Desulforapulum autotrophicum HRM2: one gene and its partner. The protein of the gene in region 2 interacts with the protein of the main gene of each other region in a pairwise test. Links are inferred from orthologs where the notes say so. Each region holds a gene or a part of one and is shown on either strand. Other genes may lie near its edges.

Region 1 (3,428 bases), 3.0 Mb from region 2 along the record:
CAGCCGGGAGAAAAAAACACCATGACTGCCTGGACCCGGGACATTGACATCCGCAAGCGACTTGAAAAAAAATGGAACAACGGCCAACTGCTGGCACAGTGCGTCAGCCCCGGCCCGTTTAACCCCCTGCGCATCCCCCTGAAACACCCCACCGCCAAAGAACTTACCCATGAATTTGATGCGGCCCGCACCTGGATCGGGCATCTCATGGCCCATGCCGGAAAACAGAGTTTCAAAAAATTTACCATTGAATGGCAGGAGTCCAACCACCGAACCCTGGGCAGGAACCAGATACCCAGGGCGGTTATCTTCCACACCCTTGACCAGATCCTTCACTATCTTGGAAAAACCGTGGCAGCAGAGCGCTATCAATCCCTTTTCAGGGAAATCACTGCCCTGCACCCTGAACTTGCCGAACTTTTAATCGAAAGGCCCCTGGACGTATTGGCCCACGACACTGTATGGCCGTCACTTCTGGCCATTGTGTCGTTCATCCGACAGACCCCCTGCCCCGGGATCTATCTTCGCCAGCTGGAAATCCCGGGCGTGGACACCAAGTTCATTGAGACCCACAAGGCTTGGCTGACACGACTTTTAATCCAGGTGCTTCCCGGGTCAGCCGTCAATGAACAGGCCAGGGGAGCTTCAGCCTTTGAGCGCCGTTTCGGTTTTCTGTCCAAACCGGCCCGAATCCGGTTCCGCACCCTTGACCCGGATTTTACCATCATGGGTTTATCTGACATGGAGATTCCGGAACATGACTTCTGTCATTTGCCAATAATGCCTGACACCATATTTATAGTAGAAAATGATATCAATGGGCTTGCCTTTCCCCGTTTTCCAAGGGCATTGGTGATATTCGGACTGGGATACGGCCTGTCCGCACTCTCCAATGCCCATTGGATGCAGGACAAACCCATCTGGTACTGGGGAGATATGGACACCCACGGGTTTGCCATGCTCGACCAGATCCGGCACTATTTTCCCCAGACCCGTTCGTTTCTCATGGATTATGCCACACTGCTGTCCCACCGAGCCCTCTGGGGCCGGGAGACATCCCCGGCCACCCGGGATCTGCCCCTGCTGACCCCGGACGAAGCCAGGGTGTATGACACCTTAAGGCACAATCTCCATGCCCCAATGGTGCGACTGGAACAGGAACAGATCTCTTTTTCCCAGGTGCGCAGTGTGGTAAAGGCCATTCAGACGAACGGCTGATCATCCCTGCCCGACTTTTTTTAGAGCCCCTAATTTTTTCCCTTGAATCCCGTTCCCGATTGAGGTATAAAATGAAGTTCCCGGCTGTACTGTGGAGAGTGTCATTGTGGCACTCTGACCGGTCGCTGCGTAACAGAAGGTCATGAACCTCGTCAGATCCGGAAGGAAGCAGCGATAAGTGATATCATCTGTGTCGCGGATCGATCCCGGTCATGGAGTGTCCGATACCTCCACGGTCAGCCGGGTTTCTTTTTATCCCCTGCCCCATTTCCCTCCTCCTTGCGTTTTACCGGTTATTTATATCTTGACATGGGACCAAACGGTCTTACTTTTCCTCTGAATTTGATCATGGCTTTGTTCAATTTATTAAACACTTAGGCAGAAAAACATATTTTACCGGGAGATTGCATTGGCTGACAAAGACGAACCTGTAAAAAAAACAGACTCTGATGAATCGAAAAAAGAAGCACCCAAGGCAGAAAAAAAAGGTGCCAGGGAAAATCCGGACACCAACTCCTGCAAACAGGAAAAATCTGAGATCGAAGAGTGCCAGGACCAACTTACCGCTGAGAAAGACAAAGTTTTAAGACTTTCGGCAGAATTTGAAAATTACAAAAAGCGGTCATCCAAGGAGTTGAGTGAATTTAGAAAATTCGCCAACGAAACCTTGTTAAAGCAGTTCCTCTCCGTGGTTGATAATATGGAACGGGCCATCGACGCTGCCAAAAAAAACGGGAACGACGGCAAAGCCCTTCTCGAGGGCATAGAGTTGACCTACAAGGAAATGCAAAGAATTCTGACAGCCTTTAATGTTGTACCTGTTGAGGCCCAGGGTAAAGACTTTGATCCGGTCTTCCACCAGGCAGTGACCCAGCAGGAATCAGTCGATCATCCCGAAAACACCGTGGTTGCCGAGCTTCAAAAGGGCTACCTGTTCCATGACAGACTCATCAGGCCGTCCATGGTTGTGGTTTCAAAAGCAATGACAGAAAACGAAACAGAAAAAAAATAGATATCGGAGGAAAAAAAATGGGTAAAATTATCGGAATCGACCTTGGAACTACCAACTCATGCGTTGCAGTCATGGAAGCAGGCGAACCAAAGGTCATCACAAACTCTGAGGGAAACAGAACAACCCCTTCAGTTGTGGCTTTAACAGAAGGCGGAGACAGGCTTGTGGGGCAGACAGCAAAACGTCAGGCCATCACCAACCCGGAAAACACCGTATTCGGTGTAAAGCGCCTCATCGGAAGAAAATTTGATTCCCCACAGATTCAGGGAGACAAGAAAGTCCTGCCCTACAAAATCGAAGCTTCTGCCAACGGGGACACACGGATCAACCTCAGGGGGAAACAACACAGCCCGGCAGAAATCTCTTCATTTATTTTGGCCAACATCAAGAAGACTGCCGAGGATTACCTTGGCGAAGAGGTCACAGAGGCTGTCATCACGGTTCCGGCCTACTTTAACGACAGCCAGCGCCAGGCAACCAAGGATGCTGGAAAAATTGCAGGCCTGACGGTTAAACGAATCATCAACGAGCCCACGGCCGCATCACTTGCCTATGGTCTTGACAAGAAAGGCGAAGAAAAAATCGTTGTATTCGACCTTGGCGGCGGCACCTTTGACGTATCAGTGCTTGAAATCGGGGACGGCGTATTTGAAGTAAAATCAACCAACGGCGATACCCATCTTGGCGGCGAAGACTTTGACCTTAGAATCATCGATTATATCGCAGACGAGTTTAAAAAGAGCCAGGGCATCGACATTCGTGGAGACAAGATGGCCCTCCAACGGCTTAAAGAAGCTGCTGAAAAGGCAAAAATGGAACTTTCCTCAGCCGTTGAGACCGACATCAACCTGCCGTTCATCACGGCCGATGCAAGCGGACCCAAGCATCTGGATGTAAAGCTCACCCGGGCAAAACTTGAATCCCTTGTGGCGGATCTCCTTGACAATCTTGTGGCCCCCTGCAAAACAGCCCTTAAAGATGCAGGCCTCACCTCCAGCGACATCAACGAGGTGGTACTTGTGGGTGGCATGACCCGAATGCCGGCTGTTCAGGAGCGGGTGGAAAAGATATTCAGCAAAAAACCCCACAAGGGCGTTAACCCGGACGAGGTGGTTGCCATGGGTGCCGCCATCCAGGCAGGTGTTCTCCAGGGCGATGTCCACGATGTCCTTCTTCTCGACGTTACCCCCCTGAGCCT
Region 2 (4,225 bases):
ACAAGCACAGAGCACAGGCAGAGAGTGAGGCCCCAGACGCCTCTAAAACCAGACTCGTCCGAACCCGAACTCAGACGATCAGCTCCCTGGGGACTGGATGATGGGTAAAAAGCATCCATTTCAGCCAATCAGGACTTATCTTCCGCAGGAAGTGTAATCAGGCCCAGGGTTGTCACCCCCGCAAGGCGTACCCGGGACATGACATTGACTACCACCCCGTAGGGGACCTCCCGGTCAGCCTTCAGGAGAACTCCCCTGTTTTCAACGTTGCCAAAGATGGCTCTGAGCTTCTCGGTAAGGTTTGTCACATCTGCAACCTGGTCGTTGATAAAAACCTGGCCGTCGACCTTAATGGAGATCACCAGGGACTCTTCTTCCTTGGCAAGGGGGGTGGAACTCACCTGGGGAAGGTTCACATCAACCCCCTGGACCATCATGGGAGCCGTGACCATAAAAATGATAAGTAAAACCAGCATGACATCAACAAAGGGAGTAACGTTGATCTCGCCCATGAGCTGGTCATTGCCGAAACTGCCGTGACCTGACTGCATCACACCCCCCTTTGCTTATGAATATCCCGCTCAATGATGTTGAGAAGATCTGCGGCAAAGCTCTGGAGTTCAGAATCAAGCACCCTGATTCTGTCAGTAAAATAATTGTAGGCAATCACCGCTGGGATGGCAACTGCAAGTCCTGCCGCAGTTGCAACTAAGGCCTCGGAGATACCCGGTGCCACAACAGCCAGACTTGCCGACCCCGTGGTACCGATACCGTGGAAGGTGTTCATGATACCCCATACCGTTCCAAACAGTCCGATAAAAGGCGCTGTATTTCCGGCCGTGGCAAGGAAGGGCACCAGCTGGGACAGACGTCTGACCTCAAGGTTGATGGACCGCCTCAGTGCCCGTTTCACATTACCAAGCCCCATGAAATTCGTGTCCGTGGCTCTTTTTTCACCGACCCCTTCCCCGCTGGGTTCCGATGCTCTTTTAATCTCAAGGTAACCGGCTACAAACACCCGGGCAACCGGGCTCTGTTTCAAGACCTTGGCCTTTGAAAAGGCATCTGAAAGATTCCGGCACTGCCAGAAAAGATCAGTAAAGTCAACGGATTCACCATAGGCCTTTTTAACATATCTGTACTTGATGAAAATAATGGCCCAGGAGGTGATGGAAAAGAACAAGAGCAGCAGAAGCACAAGCTTAACAACAAGCCCGGCATTGCTCAGCATATGAAAAATTCCGCTTGTTTCAGGAGTCATAAATATGTCCACATCTATGTGTTACAGGTATCGGGGTTCAAAACTGATAAAATATATGAGCCGTCATCAAATGTCAAGTGCTCCACGATAAAAGCCCCTGCGCAAAAGTATGCACAGGGGCTTGTGTAACACTATTCAGGTGTTTTGGGTTACATCATTCCGCCCATTCCACCCATTCCGCCCATTCCACCACCGGGCATTCCACCAGGCATTCCGCCGTCTTTCTCTTCGGGCTTGTCAGCGATCATGGCTTCAGTGGTGAGCATGATGGATGCAACACTTGCCGCATTCTGAAGGGCAAAACGAACAACTTTTTTAGGATCAATAACACCAGCTTCGATAAGATCCTCATACACGTTGGTCCTTGCATTGTAACCAAAGGAACCCTTACCTTCTTTTACGGCATTGATAACAACAGAACCTTCAACGCCTGCATTGTTTGCAATCTGTCGAAGGGGCTCTTCAATTGCCCTGGCAACCACTTTAACTCCAAGCTTCTCCTCTTCACTCTCGCCAAGGCCGGCAAGGAGGGAGATACAGCGAACAAGGGCAACGCCACCGCCGGGAACAACACCCTCCTCAACGGCTGCACGGGTTGCATTGAGTGCATCCTCAACCCTTGCCTTTTTCTCTTTCATCTCAGTCTCGGTTGCAGCACCCACGCTGATAACGGCTACACCGCCGATGAGTTTTGCAAGGCGCTCCTGTAGCTTCTCACGATCATAATCAGAGGATGTCTCGTCGATCTGGGCACGGATCATCTTAACCCTGCCTTCAAGATTTTCCCTGGCACCGGCACCGTCGATGATGGTTGTGTTGTCCTTGTCGATCACTACGGACTTGGCCTGGCCAAGGTCGTTGACGCCTACATTTTCAAGCTTAAGTCCGACATCCTCGGAAACAACCTGGCCGCCTGTGAGGATGGCAAGATCTTCAAGCATTGCCTTTCTTCTATCGCCGAATCCAGGAGCCTTGACAGCTGCAACGTTCAAGGTGCCGCGAATCTTGTTCACAACCAGTGTGGCAAGGGCTTCGCCTTCAATGTCTTCAGCCACGATGACCAGGGGTTTGCCAAGCTTGGCAACCTCTTCAAGCACCGGGAGAAGATCTTTCATGCTGGAGATTTTCTTGTCGCAGATGAGAATATAGGGATTGTCCATCTCGGCAACCATCTTCTCTGCATTGGTTGCAAAGTAGGGAGAAAGATAACCGCGGTCAAACTGCATACCCTCAACAACGTCCAGGGTGGTCTCCATTGATTTTGCCTCTTCAACGGTGATAACACCCTCTTTACCAACCTTGCCCATGGCCTCTGCAATGATATTACCAATGGTCTCATCACTGTTGGCTGAGATGGTTCCAATCTGGGCAATTTCCTTCTGATCCTTGGTGGGTTTGCTGATGGCCTCGAGCTCTGCAATAATCTTTTCCACAGCAAGATCGATACCCCTCTTGATACCCATGGGGTTGTTGCCGGCCACAACAAGTTTCTGACCCTCTTCATAGATGGCCCTTGCAAGAACAGTTGCAGTGGTGGTTCCGTCGCCAGCCATGTCACTTGTCTTGCTTGACACCTCTTTTACCATCTGGGCGCCCATGTTCTCAAACTTATTCTCAAGGTCAATCTCTTTTGCAACAGTCACACCATCTTTCGTAACAAGGGGCGATCCCCAGGATTTCTCGATAACAACGTTTCTGCCCTTGGGTCCAAGGGTTACAACAACTGCATCTGCAAGGGTTTGTACGCCCTTGAGCATTGCTTCACGGGCTTTTGCAGCATATTTGATTTCTTTAGCCATCTATTGGTTCCTCCATAATATATAGTTTGATTTAATGTATCTGTTCTATTTTGTTGTGCGAAAAGAGAATTGAATATATTTACTCGATAACGCCAAGCACGTCATCCTGGCGCATGATCAGATAATCCGTCCCGTCAATTTTAACCTCGGTTCCGCCGTACTTGCTGAAAAGGATGGTGTCGCCAACCTTGAGATCCATGGGAATCAGTTTTCCGTCTTCACCCACACGACCGTTTCCTGAAGCAACAACCTTACCCTCGGCGGGTTTTTCTTTTGCGGTATCTGGAATAATAATGCCGCCCTTTGTTTTTTCTGTCTCTTGAACTCGCTCAACAAGAATTCTGTCCTGCAAAGGTCTTAAACTCATGATCTAATTCTCCTTAACAAATAATTAATTTACGTTTAACGATTATGGTGTGGCAACTCCGGGGATGAAAAAAGGGAGTTACTCGTCCTTTTTAACGGCCGGTTTAGGGGCTTCGCAGGATTTTGCACAAGCCGCCGTCGTCTCTTTTGGAGGGGTTGACCCGCCGGACTTGGATCCGCCGTAATCCGTGACGTACCAGCCAGAACCTTTTAAATGAAATGAACTGTGGGAGATAAGTTTCTGAAGTTTTCCCTGGCAATGACTGCATGTGGTCAAGGGTGCGTCCGACATTTTCTGAAAGACCTCCTCAATCCTTTTGCAGTTTAAGCATTCATACTCATAAATAGGCATTTTAATCTGTTCTCCAAATAAATTTGATGTTCATGTGTCTCAAAAACAATGATAATGTAGTCAGTCTTTATTCCTTGTCAAGGAGTAAGAGTTAAAATTTAAACCAGTTTGTCAAAGCCCGGTTTTACAGACCTTTCTCCATAGTATTCAAGAATAAGGGCAAGGCCCGCAAGCCGGACCGGTTTAAGAATTTTCAAGGTAAGTGCATGGACCTTCCTTTCTTCCTCCATGGCCGTTTCATGGGTGGTTGCTGCCTCATATATCTGCTGGAATTTGGTAAACCTGACAACGTGAACAAGCTCATGGACCACCACATAAAGAACAAAGGGAAAGAGCTGAAACCCCTCTTTTTCTTCAACAGCCTTTAAAATGGTCCCATCCTGAAGACAGACCCGATAGAAGTTAAAGGCCGACGACCCAAAGGGAACATCCTTTTTTCTTGCCTCA

Evidence for each region. Proteins that work in one complex are often made in the same cells at the same time.
Region 1: the proteins of groL (region 2) and grpE interact in binary tests that used the Escherichia coli proteins (3 or more experiments, as listed by UniProt). The link is inferred for Desulforapulum autotrophicum HRM2 from one-to-one orthologs.

Annotation. Positions count from the first base shown.
Region 1 is NC_012108.1:468,728-472,155, reverse strand. The notes cover bases 657-3,428. They hold grpE (nucleotide exchange factor GrpE), read left to right. Parts: upstream 657-1,627; coding sequence 1,628-2,230; downstream 2,231-3,428. Other genes in these bases: dnaK (molecular chaperone DnaK), read left to right, coding at 2,248-3,428; HRM2_RS01995 (DUF3322 domain-containing protein), read left to right, coding at 657-1,218. In the rest of the region: HRM2_RS02000 (ATP-binding protein), read left to right, coding at 1-25; more of HRM2_RS01995, read left to right, coding at 22-656. UniProt on the Escherichia coli protein: Participates actively in the response to hyperosmotic and heat shock by preventing the aggregation of stress-denatured proteins, in association with DnaK and GrpE. It is the nucleotide exchange factor for DnaK and may function as a thermosensor.
Region 2 is NC_012108.1:3,473,467-3,477,691, forward strand. Bases 736-3,648 are described here. They hold groL (chaperonin GroEL), read right to left. Parts: upstream 3,061-3,648; coding sequence 1,411-3,060; downstream 736-1,410. Other genes in these bases: tolQ (protein TolQ), read right to left, coding at 736-1,261; groES (co-chaperone GroES), read right to left, coding at 3,140-3,427; HRM2_RS15115 (FmdB family zinc ribbon protein), read right to left, coding at 3,506-3,648. Outside these bases: HRM2_RS15090 (TonB family protein), read right to left, coding at 1-119; protein TolR, read right to left, coding at 129-551; more of tolQ, read right to left, coding at 551-735; more of HRM2_RS15115, read right to left, coding at 3,649-3,778; HRM2_RS15120 (hypothetical protein), read right to left, coding at 3,877-4,225.